DNA from 3 places in the Streptomyces flaveolus genome. Region 3 is predicted to be linked to each of the others. Evidence: riboswitches for the same ligand, from Rfam matches in the RefSeq annotation. Region 3 holds a riboswitch; each other region holds the start of a gene.
The links. Region 3 has a riboswitch for cyclic di-AMP ahead of ACIRG6_RS19670 (transglycosylase family protein). Riboswitches for the same ligand answer to the same signal wherever they lie in the genome.
Positions count from the first base shown of each region.

Region 1 (5,573 bases), on a different contig from region 3:
CCGTCGGCGGTCTGAGCGGCGAGGACGGCAAGGAGACCACGGCGGCGGACGCGGCCGACACGGGCGCCGCGCCGGTGAAGCCGTCCACCGCCAACAACAAGCTGGACACGCAGCTCGCGAGCCTCTCCGCCGGCGCCGACGACTTCGCCGACCGGGCCAGCCGGACGCAGGAGCGCATCGACCTCAAGGCCGAGCAGGCGGCGGAGAAGAAGCGGGCGGCGCAGGAAGCGGCCCGCAAGGAGCGGCTGCGCCCCAAGTTCGCGCTCCCGGTCGAACAGCACGGGCTCAGCGCCTACTACGGCCAGGCCGGCATCAACTGGATGTCCGCCCACACCGGCATCGACTTCCCCGTGACGTACGGCACGAAGGTGATGGCGGTGACCGACGGCACGGTGCGTACGCAGTACAACGTCGCGTACGGGAACATGCTGATCCTGACCGCGAAGGACGGCACGGAGACCTGGTACTGCCACCTCTCCAGTTACCAGGTTCCCTACGGCGCGAAGGTCAAGGCCGGCGACCCGATCGCGCTCTCCGGCGACACGGGGAACTCGACCGGACCACACCTGCACTTCGAGGTGCGGCCGTCCGGTGGAGGGGCGATCGACCCGCTCCCGTGGCTGCGCAGCCACGGTCTCGACCCGCAGTGACGGAGTAACGTCTCAGTAGCCCGCCGTGAGCCCCGTCCACCGACGGGGCTCACCCGCTGAGCGCTCTCGGCACCTGCTCAGAGCTTCTCCACCGGCGCGTACCGCAGCAGCAGCCGCTTCGGCTTGGTGTCCCCGAAGTCGATCGTCGCCTCCGCGTTCCCCCCGGTGCCCTTGACCCCGACCACCGTGCCGAGCCCGAACTGGTCGTGCGTGACACGGTCGCCGACCGCGAGCGAGACCGTCGGCTTCTCGGAGGCGGACCGGCGCGTGGCGAAGCCGGAAGCACCCGACGCCGAGGAGCGGGACCGGGACGACGACAGCGAGGCCGCCACTCCCGAGACCGGCGCGGAGGGCGCGGGCCCGTTGGCACCGGTGCGCTTCCACTCCAGGTGGGGTGCCGGGATCTCCTCGAGGAAGCGCGAGGGCGGGTTGTACGACGGCTGCCCCCAGGCGCTGCGCAGCGTGGACCGGGTCAGGTAGAGCCGCTCCCGCGCACGCGTGATGCCGACGTAGGCCAGGCGGCGCTCCTCCTCCAGCTCCTTGGCCTGGCCGAGGGCGCGCATGTGCGGGAAGACGCCGTCCTCCATGCCGGTGAGGAAGACGACCGGGAACTCCAGGCCCTTGGCGGTGTGCAGGGTCATCAGGGTGACGACGCCGTCGCCGTCCTCCTCGTCGGGGATCTGGTCGGAGTCGGCGACCAGCGCGACCCGCTCCAGGAAGTCGGCCAGCGTGCCGGCGCTCTCCCCCTCGGCCTCGGCCCGCTCCTGCTCGAACTCCAGGGCGACGGCGGCGAGTTCCTGGAGGTTCTCGATGCGGGTCTCGTCCTGCGGGTCGGTGGAGGACTGCAACTCGGCGAGGTAGCCGGTGCGTTCGAGGATGGCCTCCAGCACGGTCGCCGGTCCGGCGCCGGACTCGACGATCGTGCGGAGGTCCTCCATGAGCGCGTTGAACCGCTTGACGGCGTTCGCGGAGCGCGCGGCCATGCCGTACGCCTCGTCCACGCGGCGCAGCGCCTGCGGGAAGCTGATCTTCTCCCGCTGGGCGAGCGCGTCGATCATCGCCTCGGCGCGGTCGCCGATGCCGCGCTTGGGGACGTTGAGGATGCGGCGCAGCGGCACCGAGTCCTCGGGGTTGGCCAGCACGCGCAGGTAGGCCAGGACGTCCCGGACCTCCTTGCGCTCGTAGAAGCGGACGCCGCCGACGACCTTGTAGGGCAGGCCGACGCGGATGAACACTTCCTCGAAGACACGGGACTGGGCGTTGGTGCGGTAGAACACGGCGACGTCACCGGCCCGGGCCTCGCCCGCGTCCGTGAGGCGGTCTATCTCGTCGGCGACGAACTGGGCCTCGTCGTGCTCGGTGTCGGCGACGTACCCGGTGATCTGCGAACCCGCGCCCTGGTTGGTCCACAGGTTCTTGGGGCGGCGGGACTCGTTGCGCTCGATGACCGCGTTGGCCGCGCTCAGGATCGTCTGGGTGGAGCGGTAGTTCTGCTCCAGCAGGATCGTCGTCGCGTCCGGGTAGTCCTCCTCGAACTGGAGGATGTTGCGGATGGTGGCGCCGCGGAAGGCGTAGATCGACTGGTCGGCGTCGCCCACGACGCACAGCTCGGCGGGCGGGACCTCGGCCTCGGGCGGCACGTCGACGGGGTGCTCCGAGGTGCCGACGAGCTCGCGCACGAGGGCGTACTGGGCGTGGTTGGTGTCCTGGTACTCGTCGACCAGGACGTGCCGGAAGCGGCGGCGGTAGTGCTCGGCGACGTCCGGGAAGGCGCGGAGCAGGTTGACCGTGGTCATGATCAGGTCGTCGAAGTCGAGGGCGTTGGCCTCGCGCAGCCGCGACTGGTAGAGGGCGTAGGCCTGGGCGAGGGTCTTCTCGAAGCCGTCGGCGGCCTGGGCGGCGAAGTCCTCCTCGTCGATCAGCTCGTTCTTGAGGTTGCTGATCTTGGCGCTGAAGGACTTGGGCGGGAAGCGCTTGGGGTCGAGGTCCAGGTCGCGGCAGACCAGCGCCATCAGGCGCTTGGAGTCGGCGGCGTCGTAGATCGAGAACGACGACGTGAAGCCGAGCCTCTTGGACTCGCGGCGCAGGATGCGGACGCACGCGCTGTGGAAGGTCATCACCCACATCGCGTTCGCGCGCGGGCCGACGAGCTGCTCGACGCGCTCCTTCATCTCGCCCGCGGCCTTGTTGGTGAAGGTGATCGCGAGGATCTGCCCGGGGTGGACGCCCCGCTCGCCCAGCAGGTGGGCGATGCGGTGGGTGAGCACCCGGGTCTTGCCGGAGCCGGCGCCGGCCACGATGAGCAGCGGGGAGCCGGAGTGCACGACGGCGGCGCGCTGGTTGTCGTTGAGCCCCTCCAGGAGCGCGGCCGGGTCCACGACGGGGCGCGGGGCGCCGTCCCGGTAGTACGGGTCCCGCTCCGGCGGCGCGTCGAACTTCCCGCCGAACAGATCGTGCGGAACCGGCTCCGTCACGTGATCGTCCTCGGGCGGCGGCGGAGGTTCCTCCTCGTGACCGCGCGGGGTCTGGAGGCTCGCCAGGAAGCTGTCGTCAAAGAGGCTGCTCATCGCTCTCCGAGTCTAGGGCGCCCCACCGACAACCGGCTGCCACCCCGGAAAATGGCCCGCATCGCGGAGATCGGGACTCTCGGATCAGGCGCTATCACACGGAGTGACCCTCGCGCCGAAGGTCACGAAAATGTATCGGGCATATCACCCGGCAACCTTCCCAGGCACCGCACGAGTTGGCTACGGTGCCGGACAGGTCGCACGTCCCCTCCGGCGAACGTCGCCGGGCCGCGCGGCCTCCGCCGAGTCCGGCGTGCCGTACGGCGCCCGGAGCCGGGGACCCGACCGAATTCCTGGGGTGAATCGGCCACCCGCCCTCGACGAGGGCGGCGCCGTAGGGCAATCCTTCCGAACCACCGCCCGAACCCGACAGCTAACCCGGTAGGCGGAGCACGGAAGGAGTCGCCTCCCTTGGCGTCGCACCGCAAGTCGCGCCCCACCGGTACGCGCGTAGCAGGCATACGGACCCCCGCCCTCGCCACGGCGGCCCTCACCTCCGTCGCCCTGCTGTCCCAGACGGCCGACGCCGTACCGTCGGACGACAGGCCCACCCTCGAAGAGGTCGAGAAGAAGGTCGACGACCTCTACCGCCAGGCCGGGTCGGCGACCGAGAAGTACAACGCGGCGAAGGAGAGGACCGCGAAGCAGCGCGAGCGCGTCGACACCCTCCTCGACGACGTCGCCAAGCGCACCCAGAAGCTCAACGAGGCCCGCGACGAGCTGGGCTCCTACGCCTCCGCGCAGTACCGCACGGGCGGCCTGGTCCCGTCGACCGCGACCTTCCTGCTCGCGGACTCGCCGCAGGACTACGTCGACCAGAGCCAGCTGATGAACCGGCTCACCGGGCGCCAGAAAGACGCGGTCGACGACTACGTCACCCAGCAGTCCGAGACGATGAAGAAGCGCCGGGAGGCCACCGAGAGCCTCGAGACGCTCACCGACTCGCAGAACGACCTGAAGCAGGCCAAGGCCACGGTCCAGAAGAAGCTCACCACCGCGCGCGAGCTGCTGTCGACGCTGACCGCCGAGGAGAAGGCCCGGCTCGCGGCGATCGAGAAGAAGAAGCAGGAGGAGGCCGCCCGCAAGGCCGCCGAGCTGGCCCGGCAGCAGGCGCGGGAGCGGGAGCGGCAGGAGCAGGCCGCCCAGCAGGAGAACGACACCTCGACAGGTTCCTCCGGCTCCGCCGGCACCTCCGGTTCGGCCTCGGACGGCACGGGAAGCGGCTCCTCCGCGCCGGACCCCTCGTACGGTACCAAGGCCGGGAAGGCGCTCGCCTTCGCCCGCGCCCAGATCGGCAAGCCGTACGTCTGGGGCGCCACGGGTCCCGGCTCCTACGACTGCTCCGGTCTCACCCAGGCCGCCTGGAAGGCCGCGGGCGTGACGCTCCCGCGCACCACCTACGACCAGGTCGAGTCCGGCACGACGGTCTCCGTCTCCCAGGCGCAACCCGGTGACCTGGTCTTCTTCTACGACGACATCAGCCACGTCGGCATCTACATCGGCAACGGCATGATGATCCACGCCCCGAAGCCGGGCGCGTACGTCCGCGAGGAGTCGGTCTACTACGACGGCGAGTCGTCGATCCACAGCGTGGTGCGCCCGGCCTGACGCGCGGCGCTCTCTAGCATCGACCCATGTCATCCGGCACTCGTCACCCTCTGCGCGCCTGGTGGGCGCAGCGTCCGCCGGCGGCCGGGGCCGCGGTGATGGCGACCGGCATCCTGTCGGTCGGCCTGCACCTGACGCACCACGAGTTGCTGTCCCGCATCGCGCTGGTGCTCGCCTGCGCCGCGTGGCTGGCGCTCGCGGTGAACTTCGTCTCCCTGCTGCTGTCCGACCGGGGGAAGTGGGTGACGCAGGCGGGGACGCCGGGCGCGCTGACGGCCGTCGCCGCGACGACGGTGCTCGGCACCCGTTTCTCGCTGCTCGGCTGGACGGCCCTGGCGGCGGCGCTGCTGGCACTGGCCGCTCTGCTGTGGCCGGGGCTGCTGCTGGTGGTCGTGCAGCACTGGGAGCGGCGGATGCCCGGGGCGGTCTTCCTGGGCTGCGTGGCGACGGAGGGCCTCGCCGTGCTGGGGGCCACGCTGGCCGCGGCCACCTCGACGGCCTGGCTCGCGCACGTGGCGCTGGTGCCGTTCTGGCTGGGGCTCGTGCTCTACGTCATCGCGCTGTTCCGTTTCGACCCGCGGCAGGTGGCCCGCGGCGCCGGGGACCACTGGGTCGCGGGCGGCGCGCTCGCCATCTCGGCGCTCGCGGGGGCCAAGCTGCTCGCCGCGGCAGGCACCGGAACGTACCTGTGGAACGACGACGACGGTGCCGTGCTGCACGACGCGACGGTCGCCCTGCTGGCGCTCGA
Region 1 covers NZ_JBIWKU010000003.1:630,058-635,630, forward strand. Annotated here, with positions in the region: gene ACIRG6_RS12395 (peptidoglycan DD-metalloendopeptidase family protein) at 1-650, shown strand, start outside; gene pcrA (DNA helicase PcrA) at 728-3,217, opposite strand; cyclic di-AMP (ydaO/yuaA leader) riboswitch at 3,448-3,620, shown strand; gene ACIRG6_RS12405 (C40 family peptidase) at 3,629-4,825, shown strand; gene ACIRG6_RS12410 (tellurite resistance/C4-dicarboxylate transporter family protein) at 4,852-5,573, shown strand, end outside.
Region 1: another riboswitch for cyclic di-AMP. It lies ahead of ACIRG6_RS12405 (C40 family peptidase); the one in region 3 lies ahead of ACIRG6_RS19670 (transglycosylase family protein).

Region 2 (5,573 bases), on a different contig from region 3:
TCACGTGCCCGTTGTAGGTGGCGATCTTGCCGCGCAGGTGCTTGAGGACGGGCACTCCGCGGGTGTCGAAGCCGGTGGTCACCAGCACCGTGCCGGCCGCGGCGGTCAGCGCGGCCACCGCCCGCTCGAACCGTTCGGCCACCTCGTCGGGATCGGTGCCGGGCCGGATGATGTCGTTGCCGCCGGCACAGAACGAGACCAGGTCCGGCGCGAGTTCGACCGCCCGGGGGACCTGCTCCGCCACGATCTGGTCGAGCAGCCTGCCGCGTACGGCGAGGTTCGTGTACGTGAAGTCGCCCTCGGGGCGCCGGTCCGCGAGCAGTACGGCGAACCGGTCGGCCCAGCCGACGAACGCCCCGTCGGGGCCGGGGTCGCCGACGCCCTCGGTGAAGCTGTCCCCCACCGCCACGTACGACCCGATCACTGCTCTGCTGTCACTCTTCGAATCGTCTGCCACATCGGCCCATGATTCACCCTGGAATGTGACCTACGCGACCGTAGGAAAGGGTTGACGGGCGGTGAGAAAAGCCACTCCTAAAGTGTTCGCCAACTCAGGAATAAGCAAAGCCCGATGACGGACGCACCGAAGGCCGGACCCGGGGATCGGGGTCCGGCCTTCGGTGGCGCGGGTACTGCGCGGGACGGTCGTCAGATGGAGACGCCGTGCGAGCGCAGGTAGGCGACCGGGTCCACGTCGGAGCCGTAGTCCGGCGTGGTGCGGATCTCGAAGTGCAGGTGCGGTCCGGTCACGTTGCCGGTGGCGCCGGAGAGACCGATCTGCTGACCGGCGGTCACGGACTGGCCGGCGGAGACGGAGAGCGAGGACAGGTGGGCGTACTGGGCGTAGTAGCCGTCGGCGAGCTTGATGACGACCTGGTTGCCGTACGCGCCGCCCCAGCCGGCGGAGACGACCGTGCCCGCGCCGACGGCCTTCAGGGAGGTGCCGGTCGGGACGACGAAGTCGGTGCCGGTGTGGTAGCCGCTGGACCACATGCTGCCGGACTGGTGGTACGGGGTGCCGACGCCGGCGCCGGCCACCGGGGTGGTGTAGCCGCTGGTGGTGCCGGCGGACTGGGCGCTCGCGCCGGAGGACGTCGACGCGGAGGTCTTCGCGGTGTCCGACGACTTCTCGGCGGACTGCGCGGAGGACTTCTCGGCCTGGGCCGGCTTCTCGGCGGACTTCTCCGAGGACGGCGAGGACTTGGCGCTGCCGGCCGCGGCCTTCTGGCCGATCGACAGCTTGAGACCCGGGTGGATGAGCGACGGGTCGGAGCCGACGGCCTCGCGGTTGTCCGAGTAGAGCTTCTTCCAGCCGCCGTCGACGTGCTGCTCGTCGGCGATCTTCGAGAGGTAGTCGCCGCTCTTCACGACGTAGGTGTGCGAGGCCGAGCTCTTGTCGGCCGACTTCTGCGCGCCGGTCGCGACGGACTGGACGGACTGTCCGGCGACGGAGTGCGCGGGAGCGGCGTTGGCGGCGGCGGCACCCATCAGCGGGAGCGCGAGCGCGGCGCCACCGGTACCGGCGACGGCGATGGTGCGGGTGAGGCGCTGGGCCTTGGTACGGCGGTGCTTACCCTTCGCGGGCATGGCGAATTCCTCTCCGGCGCCTGCGAGGTGAGCTGTCGGGTGCGGGCTGGAGATGCCCGGCCGCGTCATGCCGCGGCTTTACCCCGAGCCGTTCCGGGAACCGGAACAGGCGGTTTTACCTGTGGGTCCCCCGCTCCTGCCGTGTACGGGTGGTGGACGAGTGCGGGCTCCGGTCGGCGGCAGGATTAGGCGTCCGTCCGGATCGGTGGTGAACGTAAGCGACCAAGATGCGAACGGACAAGCGAGAGGTTTCGCGGACAGGTGTTTCGCTTGATCCTTTGGAGGAACGGGCGGTCACACTCCGTGGATTCCGCGAGCGTCCTTTTCCGCAAAGCGCCTTGATAAGCGCATGCATTACGTGAACATGACGGGCAACGGACGGTCACCTCTATGACGCTGCTCACGGGAGACACTCCAGCACCCCTCATTTCCATACGAGTTGGAATGAAGGGACCAATTCGGGCAGACAGCCCAAATACCCAGCAGCCGGACCTGCCGGTCGGCCTTGGGTGACTCGTTGCCGCAGGCAAGGGATGCCGTATCGTCGGCTGGGCGCCCGTCGACGAGCAGCGCCGGCGGGGCGGAGTGGGAGGAGCCCCCGTGACGCAGCAGGTCCCGTCGACCGAACCCGAGCTGGCCGGCGTGCGCAACTTCCGGGACGTGGGCGGACTGCCGACCGTGGACGGGCGGCGCGTGCGCCACGGGGTGCTGTTCCGCAGCGGTCACCTCGCGCACGCCACCGGGGACGACGCCGCGTTCCTCGCCTCGCTGGGACTGCACACGATCTTCGACTTCCGCAACGCCGCCGACCAGAAGCTCGAGGGCCCGGACGTCGAGCTGCCGGGCGTGCGCAATGTGAACCTGCCGCTGAGTGATCCGGCCGACGGCGCCGAGTTCTGGAAGATGGTCCGCGACGGCGACCTCGACCAGCTCCGCGGAATCCTGGCGGACGGCCAGGCCGCGAACCGGATGATCACCTCCTACCGCACGATCATCAAGGAGCGCACGGCGGAGCACTCCCGGGTGCTGCACGCGCTCGCCGAGGACAGCGTCCCCGCGCTGATGCACTGCGCGGCCGGCAAGGACCGCGCGGGCCTGTCGATCGCGATCACCCTGCTCGCCCTGGGCGTGCAGCGGGACGCCATCGTGGAGGACTACCTGAAGTCGAACGCGACGCACCGCCGCTACAAGGTGCGCCGCAGCAGCTCCGCCGCCTCGGCCTACTCCCCCGAGGTCATGGAGCTGCTCAGCCCCCTGTTCGACGCGCGCGCCGAGTACCTGACGGCGGCCTTCGAGACCGTCGAGGAGACCTGGGGCGGGGTCGACACCTACCTGGAGAACGGGCTCGGCGTCACCCCGGAGATCCGGGAGCGGCTGCGCGAGCGGATGCTGGACTGAGCCACCCGCTCACGGTGCCGGCCGGCTACTTGGCGCCCACCTCGAAGAGCAGGAAGAGGAAGCCCGCGACGACGTGCCCGAGGGCGATGTAGATGAGGAGTCGCACCCACAGGGCGCGCGGGAGCTTGTCCTGGATCGTGCTCATGGCATCTCTCCTGCGGTGTGAAGGGTCGGTGTGGTGACGGGCCCCAGGCACAGCGCCGCCGTGGGGCTCTGCAGCAGGGTGTGGACGAAGAGGAGCTCCAGCCCGTCGGCGTCCTGGGCGGCGATCCGGTGCGGGGTCAGGGAGTCGAAGTGCGCACTGTCGCCCGGGCCGAGCAGGTGCGCGGCGTCCCCGAGGCGCAGCCGCAGCCGGCCCCGCAGGACGTAGAGCCACTCCTCACCGGGGTGCACGCGCACGATGTCGCCCTGGGAGCCGTGCGGCACACGGACGCGCAGGGCCTGCATCCCGCGGCCGGAACCGCCGGCCTGCCAGTACGTCCAGCCGCCGGCGGCCGTCGGCTCCATGTCCCCGGCCCGCACGACGGCGTCCCGGTCCGCGGCCGTCTCGCCGAGCAGCTCCGAGACGGTCGTACCATAAACGCGGGCGAGCGAGAGCAGCATCGGCAGCGAGGGCTGGCGCTGCCCGGTCTCCAGCCGGGAGAGGTGCGCGGGCGACAGCCCGGCGGCGCGGGCCGCCGCCTCCAGGGTGAGGGCCGCACGGCGCCGCAGGGCGCGCAGCTGCGGGGCGACCACGGAGGTCACGGCGTCCGCCGGTTCCTCCACCGGTTCCTCCGTGGGGTCGTTCGAGGAGGTCATGCCTCCATTCAGCCCCAGTTTTGCCCGCGAGGCAATTTTGTTGCCTCACAGGCAAAACAGGGTCGGTCCCCGGCGGCTAGCGGTTCGCCACCGCCTGCCTGACCAGTGTCTTCCCGAAGTCCCACATCAGGCCGCCGCCGTTGTGCGCGTCCTCCATCACCTCGGTGAAGGCGTCGATGAAGCGGTCCACGTCCGAAGTGTCGATGATCAGCGGCGGGATCAGCTTGATCACCTCCAGGTGGTCGCCGGACACCTGCGTCAGGATCCGATGCCGTTGCAGCAGCGGCACCACCACCATCTGCGCGAACAGTCCCTTCCTGGCGGCCTGCAGCATCGTCCAGCGGCTGCGCAGCCTCAGCGACCTCGGCCGGCCGAACTCGATGCCGATCATCAGTCCCCTGCCCCGGACGTCGGCGATCAGCTCGTAGCGGTCCACCAGCTCCGTCAGCCGGGTCTTGAGGCGTTCGCCCACGGCGGCGGCGTTCGCCACGATCTCCTCGTTCTCCATCACCGACAGCACCGCGAGCCCGGCGGCCATGGCCTGCGCGTTGGCCCCGAAGCTCGCCGAATGGACCAGCACCCGGTCCATCGAGGAGTACACCTTCTTGAAGATCCACTCCTTGCCCAGCGTGGCCCCCACCGGCACATAGCCGCCGGACAGCGCCTTGGCCACGCACACCAGGTCCGGCTCGACGCCGTCCTCGTGCTGGTAGGCGTAGAACTTCCCGGTCCGGCCGAGGCCCGTCTGCACCTCGTCGGCGATCAGCAGCGCCTTGTGCCGGCGCAGCAGCTCCTGCGCGGCCCGCAGATAGCCGGGCGGGGCCTCGTGGACGCCCTTGCCCTGGATCGGCTCGACGATCAGCGCGGCCACGTCGCCCTTCATCAGCTCGCGGGCCAGGGTATCGAGGTCGCCGAGCGGCACGACGGTGTCCGGCAGCAGCGGGGCGAAGCCGTCCCGGAAGCCGCTCTCGCCGTTCACGGACAGCGAGCCGGTGGTCAGCCCGTGGAAGGCGTGCGTGCAGTAGAGGATCCTTTGCCTGCCGGTCGCGTACCGGGCGAACTTCAGCGCGGTCTCCACGGCCTCCGTGCCGCTGTTGCCGAAGAAGACGCGGTCCAGGTGGGGGCTGTAGGAGAGCAGCCGCTCGGCCAGCAGTCCGGGCAGCGGCGGGCAGTCGAAGCGGGTCAGGTCGGCCAGCGAGGCGTCGAGGACGTCGTGCAGGGCCTTGCGGACGACGGGGTGGTGGCGGCCCAGGCCCATCACGGCGAACCCGGCGAGCATGTCCAGGTAGTCGTTGCCGTCCGTGTCCCAGAAGTGCGCGCCCTCGGCCCGCTCGTACACCTTGTCGAAGCCGATGGTGCGCAGCATGCGCGGCAGTTGGTGGTTGAGGTGCTTCGCGTGCAGCTCGTACCGCTCGGCGCCACGCTCGGCCAGCAGCGCGCCGAGGTCGAACTCCTTGGTCATTCAGTTCTCTCCTTGCCCTGGCATGACGATCCGGCCGCCCCCGGCCGCTTCCCGTACGGTCGGGCTCGCGCTGATCCGGCCGGCGATCTCGACCGGGGTGAGGCCGATGTCGGCGAGCACCTCGGCGCGTTCGGCGTGCGCGAGGAACTGTTCCGGGATGCCGAACCGCCGTACGGGTACGTCGACTTCGGCGTCGCCCAGGGCCAGCGCCACCGCGGAGCCGACCCCGGCGGCGCGGCTGTTGTCCTCGACGACGGCGATGACGTCGTGCTCGGACTGCTCGCGCGAGGGATAGCCGGAGAGCACGCCCTTGCCGCGCAGCTTGGAG
Region 2 covers NZ_JBIWKU010000004.1:162,818-168,390, forward strand. Annotated here, with positions in the region: gene ACIRG6_RS14000 (SGNH/GDSL hydrolase family protein) at 1-424, opposite strand, end outside; gene ACIRG6_RS14005 (M23 family metallopeptidase) at 649-1,587, opposite strand; cyclic di-AMP (ydaO/yuaA leader) riboswitch at 1,592-1,749, opposite strand; gene ACIRG6_RS14010 (tyrosine-protein phosphatase) at 2,188-2,985, shown strand; gene ACIRG6_RS14015 (DUF6126 family protein) at 3,011-3,130, opposite strand; gene ACIRG6_RS14020 (helix-turn-helix domain-containing protein) at 3,127-3,783, opposite strand; gene ACIRG6_RS14025 (aspartate aminotransferase family protein) at 3,860-5,245, opposite strand; gene ACIRG6_RS14030 (1-deoxy-D-xylulose-5-phosphate synthase N-terminal domain-containing protein) at 5,246-5,573, opposite strand, start outside.
Region 2: another riboswitch for cyclic di-AMP. It lies ahead of ACIRG6_RS14005 (M23 family metallopeptidase); the one in region 3 lies ahead of ACIRG6_RS19670 (transglycosylase family protein).

Region 3 (5,573 bases):
ACGGACCGGCCCGCACCGTGCGTTACGTTCGGATCGTGAACGCAACCAGCGCCGACCCCGCTCCCGGCACGGCCCCCGACCCGGGCCGCATCGTCCTGCTCACCACCAGCCACCGCGTCGCCCCCGGCCTGCTGTCCTGGCCCGCCTGGCAGGCGCTGCGCACCGCCGACCGCGTGCTGTGCGCCGACGCCGCGCACCCGCAGCTGCCGTACCTGCGCGAGGCGGGCATACGGGTCGACAAGGCATCCCCGGCCGCCGAGGAACTGGTCGCCGCCTGTGCGGGCGGTCACACCGTGGTCGTCGTCGCGACCGGCGAGGGCGAGCCGGCCCTCACCGACGGCCTGGCCCGCCTCGCCGGCTCCGGCCGCGTCTCCATGCCCGAGCTGGAGCTGCTCCCCGCCTCCTACGACCTGCCGGGCGCCCGCCTCCTCGACCTCGTCCAGGTCATGGACCGCATCCGCGCGGAATGCCCCTGGTCGTCCCGGCGGACCCACAAGGGACTGGCCAAGTACGCCATCGAGGAGGCCTACGAACTCGTCGAGGCCATCGAGGACGGCGACCGCGACGAACTGCGCGAGGAACTGGGCGACGTCCTCCTCCAGGTCGTCTTCCACGCCCGCATCGCGGAGGAGGACACCGAGGCGCCGTTCTCGATCGACGATGTCGCGGCCGGCATCGTCACCAAGCTCATCCACCGCCACCCGCACGTCTTCGGCGACGAGACGGCGACCACGCCGGAAGAGGTCAGGGAGCACTGGCTGCGCACCAAGGCGGTGGAGAAGCAGCGCACCTCGGTCACCGAGGGCGTCCCCCTCGGCCAGCCCGGCCTGGCCCTCGCCGCCAAACTGGCCTCCCGGGCCCGCACGGCGGGCCTGGAGGTGCCGCTGCCCGAGGGCGAGGGCATCGGCTACCAACTCCTCGCCCTCGCGGCCCGCGCCGAGTCCGAGGGCACGGACCCGGAAGCGGCCCTGCGAGCAGCGGCACGGGCGTACCGGGACGCGATCAGGGAGGTGGAGGGGTGACCGGCCGGCCCGCCTTCGACCGTCCGGCTCCCGAGCTGTTCACCTGGGAGTTCGCGAGCGACCCCTACCCCGCCTACGCCTGGCTGCGCGAGCACGCCCCCGTGCACCGCACGACGCTGCCCAGCGGCGTGGAGGCCTGGCTGGTCACCCGGTACGCCGACGCCCGGCAGGCCCTCGCCGACCAGCGGCTGTCCAAGAACCCGGCGCACCACGACGAGCCCGCGCACGCCAAGGGGAAGACCGGCATTCCGGGCGAGCGCAAGGCCGAGCTGATGACGCATCTGCTCAACATCGACCCGCCGGACCACACGAGGCTGCGCCGGCTGGTGAGCAAGGCGTTCACGCCGCGGCGCGTCGCCGAGTTCGCGCCGCGGGTGCAGGAGCTCGCCGACGACCTGATCGACCGGTTCGCCGCCACCGGCTCCGCCGACCTCATCCACGAATTCGCCTTCCCCCTGCCCATCTACGCCATCTGCGACCTGCTCGGCGTGCCGCGCGAGGACCAGGACGACTTCCGGGACTGGGCGGGCATGATGATCCGCCACGGGGGCGGCCCCCGGGGCGGCGTCGCACGGTCGGTGAAGAAGATGCGGGGCTATCTCGCCGACCTCATCCACCGCAAGCGCGCCGCGCTGCCGGCCGAGCCCGGCCCCGGCGAGGACCTCATCTCGGGTCTCATCCGCGCCTCCGACCACGGTGAGCACCTCACCGAGAACGAGGCCGCGGCGATGGCCTTCATCCTCTTGTTCGCCGGGTTCGAGACCACGGTCAATCTCATCGGCAACGGCACGTACGCCCTGCTCACCCACCCCGAGCAGCGGGCCCGTCTGCAGGCCTCCCTCACCGCCGGCGAGAGCGGCCTGCTGGAGACCGGCGTGGAGGAACTCCTCCGTTTCGACGGCCCCGTGGAGCTCGCCACCTGGCGCTTCGCCACCGAGGCGCTCACCATCGGCGGGCAGGACATCGCTCCCGGAGATCCCGTCCTCGTCGTCCTGGCCGCCGCCGACCGGGACCCGGAGCGGTTCGCCGATCCGGACACCCTCGACCTCTCCCGCCGGGACAGCCAGCACCTCGGGTACGGCCACGGCATCCACTACTGCCTCGGCGCTCCGCTCGCCCGGCTGGAGGGGCAGACCGCGCTCGCCACGCTCCTCACCCGTCTCCCGGACCTGGCCCTCGCCGCGGATCCGGCCGAACTGCGCTGGCGCGGCGGGCTCATCATGCGGGGGCTGCGCACCCTGCCGGTGTCGTTCACACCGGTCCCGTCGCCGCCCGGGAACAATCCGTCGCCGACGCAAAGGTGACACGCGCTCACCTCTGTGATCTTCACGTGATCTGCGCGGCATGAACTTGTGACAAGCGATCATCTGCCTATACGTTCACGGATCAGCGTGGCGCCGAGCCTCACTCGCCGCGCCGTCCCCGCTGTCTCGTGAAAGGTCGTCGCATGCTCTCCGGGAACGGTCGTCACCGTCGCCCCCGCCAGGCTCCCGCCCTGGTCGTCGCTGCAGGAGTGACCGGCTCCGCCATCGCGATCCCGCTCCTGGGGGCCACCGGCGCCCACGCGGCCGACGGAACGAACTGGGACCGGGTCGCCGAGTGCGAGACGGGCGGTGCCTGGAGCCAGAACAGCGGCAACGGCTACTACGGCGGCCTGCAGCTGTCCCAGGACATCTGGGAGCAGTACGGCGGTCTGGGCTACGCGTCGAGCGCCGACCAGGCGAGCCGCTCGCAGCAGATAGCCGTCGCCGAGAAGGTGCTCGCGGCCCAGGGCATCGCCGCCTGGCCGACCTGCGGCCTGCTCGCGGGGCTGGGCAACGACTCGGGAATCCTGTCCGGCGGCACCGCGACCCCGGGTGACGGGGCGTCGGCGGGGAAGAGCGGATCGGGCACTTCGGGGACGTCCGGGTCGTCCGGCTTGACCGATTCCCGGGAGTCCGTCCCCGAATCGTCTTCTTCGGCGACTCCCTCTCCGTCCCGGACCGAGTCCGCGTCCCCCTCGCCGTCCGCCTCGGCCTCGACTGACGCCGCGTCGGGCAGTGGGGACGAAACGGTCAAGTCCGACAGGTCCACCCCGTCCGGCACCCCGGCCGGCGATGACGCGCAGGCGTCCGGCGGTACGGGGGTCACCCCACCGGGTGGTGACGAGTCGGACAAGTCGGGGCAGAGTGACGCCGCTTCGGAGTCCGCAGGCACCGAGGAGTCCACGGCCGGCCGGCATCGCGGCGGCAGCGCCGAGGAGGGCGCGGTGGACGGCCGTACGGCGGAGTCGACGGGGCGGCACGCCTCGCGCGGCGAGAACGGCGGCCGCGGCCTCACGGACGGCTCGTACACCGTCCGTTCGGGCGACAGTCTGTGGGGCATCGCCGACTCCCTTGACCTCACCGGCGGATGGCACACCCTCTACGCCGACAACAAGGACGTGGTCGGCGCCGACCCGGACCACATCCTGCCCGGTCAGACGCTCACGGTCGGGGGCGAACCGGTCGAAAACCAGGGGTAGTTCGCGTCACAGTTAGAGGCCCTATGTCCGTTTTGGATCACGTGAGAGATAGGTCTCAGAAGCCGTGATCGTCTTTGAAAAACCACGGAGCGCGTGTCTACGGTCGTGACCGCTCGCCACCGCGGGCCCCGACCGCCGCAACGCCGAATCCTGCCAGTGGCGGTACGGGAACAGTCGTCGCGTCAAGCGCCGCAGGCAGGAGCGGGGGACCCAAGGTAAGTGCCGCACCGGGCAGCGATCCGGAGCGGCTAGGGGTGAAGCCGAGTCCCGCAAGGGACCCGGCCGGGCAACTCAACCGGCCCGAACCCGACAGCTCACCTCGCAGGCGTCGGTGAGGGGATCAACCATGCTGTTTTCCGGCAAGGGCAAGCACCGTCGTCCGTCCAAGGCCACCCGTGTCATCGCCGTCGCCGGCGTCACCGGTGCCGCCGTCGCCGCCCCGCTGATGGCGGCCGGCAACGCCTCCGCCGCCACCGCGTCCGAGTGGGACACCGTCGCCCAGTGCGAGTCCGGCGGCAACTGGTCCATCAACACCGGCAACGGCTACTACGGCGGTCTGCAGTTCTCGGCCTCCACCTGGGCCGCCTACGGCGGTACGCAGTACGCCTCGACCGCCGACCAGGCGAGCAAGACGCAGCAGATCGCGGTCGCCGAGAAGGTGCTCGCGAGCCAGGGCAAGGGTGCCTGGCCGGTCTGCGGCACCGGCCTGTCGAGCGCCGCGTACGGCGGCGGCTCCACCGAGAGCCAGGACAGCGGTTCCTCGCAGTCCTCCGGCAGCTCCGAGAGCTCGCAGAGCCAGAGCAGCGGTTCCACGGCCGAGCGCTCCACCGAGCAGAAGGCCTCCCGCTCCTCCGAGCGTCCGGCCGCCAAGGCCGAGACGAAGGCCGAGAAGAAGACCGTCACCACGCCGACCGGCAAGAAGGTCGAGAAGGGCGACGGCGAGTACAAGGTCGTCAAGGGCGACACGCTCAGCTCGATCGCCACGGAGCACCACGTCCAGGGCGGCTGGGCGAAGCTGTTCAAGCTGAACGACGACATCGTCGACGACGCCGACCTGATCTACCCGGGCCAGCAGCTGCACCTCAAGTAAGCGGCGGCCCGCCCTGCTCCCGCCCCGGTGCGTGTTCCCCCGTACGCACCGGGGCGGGCTTTTTTGCGCCCCGGTGGCCGGGGGAGGCCGCCGGGTTTCCGCGAACGGTCTTTGTTCCGTTCGGAAACAATTTACTCTCGGTTCTGTCCATCGGGTGGGCGACCGGCTGGCCGATCGCCCGGAGCCGGTTAGGCTCGTCCCGCAGAGCCGCTGCGGTCCTCGCGGACCCGCGTCACACCGAAGCGTCACATTGAAGAAGGAGATGCTCGTGCCGTCCATCGACGTCGTCGTAGCCCGGGAAATCCTGGACTCCCGAGGCAACCCCACGGTCGAGGTCGAGGTCGGCCTCGACGACGGCAGCACGGGGCGTGCCGCCGTTCCGTCCGGCGCCTCCACCGGTGCCTTCGAGGCCATCGAGCTCCGTGACGGCGACCCCAACCGCTACCAGGGCAAGGGTGTCGAGAAGGCCGTCCTCGCCGTCATCGAGCAGATCGGCCCGGAGCTGGTCGGCTACGACGCCACCGAGCAGCGTCTGATCGACCAGGCCATGTTCGACCTGGACGCCACCGACAACAAGGGCTCGCTGGGCGCCAACGCCATCCTCGGCGTCTCCCTCGCCGTGGCCCACGCCGCCTCCGAGGCCAGCGACCTGCCGCTGTTCCGCTACCTGGGCGGCCCGAACGCGCACCTGCTGCCGGTGCCGATGATGAACATCCTGAACGGCGGCTCGCACGCCGACTCCAACGTGGACATCCAGGAGTTCATGATCGCCCCGATCGGCGCGGAGTCCTTCTCCGAGGCGCTGCGCTGGGGCACCGAGGTGTACCACACCCTCAAGAAGGTGCTGAAGGGCAAGGGCCTGGCCACCGGCCTCGGCGACGAGGGCGGCTTCGCCCCGAACCTCGGCTCCAACCGCGAGGCCCTCGACCTCATCCTCGAGGCCATCAAGGAGGCCGGC
Region 3 covers NZ_JBIWKU010000006.1:126,335-131,907, reverse strand. Annotated here, with positions in the region: gene ACIRG6_RS19685 (nucleoside triphosphate pyrophosphohydrolase) at 36-1,022, shown strand; gene ACIRG6_RS19680 (cytochrome P450 family protein) at 1,019-2,326, shown strand; gene ACIRG6_RS19675 (LysM peptidoglycan-binding domain-containing protein) at 2,470-3,525, shown strand; cyclic di-AMP (ydaO/yuaA leader) riboswitch at 3,703-3,868, shown strand; gene ACIRG6_RS19670 (transglycosylase family protein) at 3,872-4,615, shown strand; gene eno (phosphopyruvate hydratase) at 4,884-5,573, shown strand, end outside.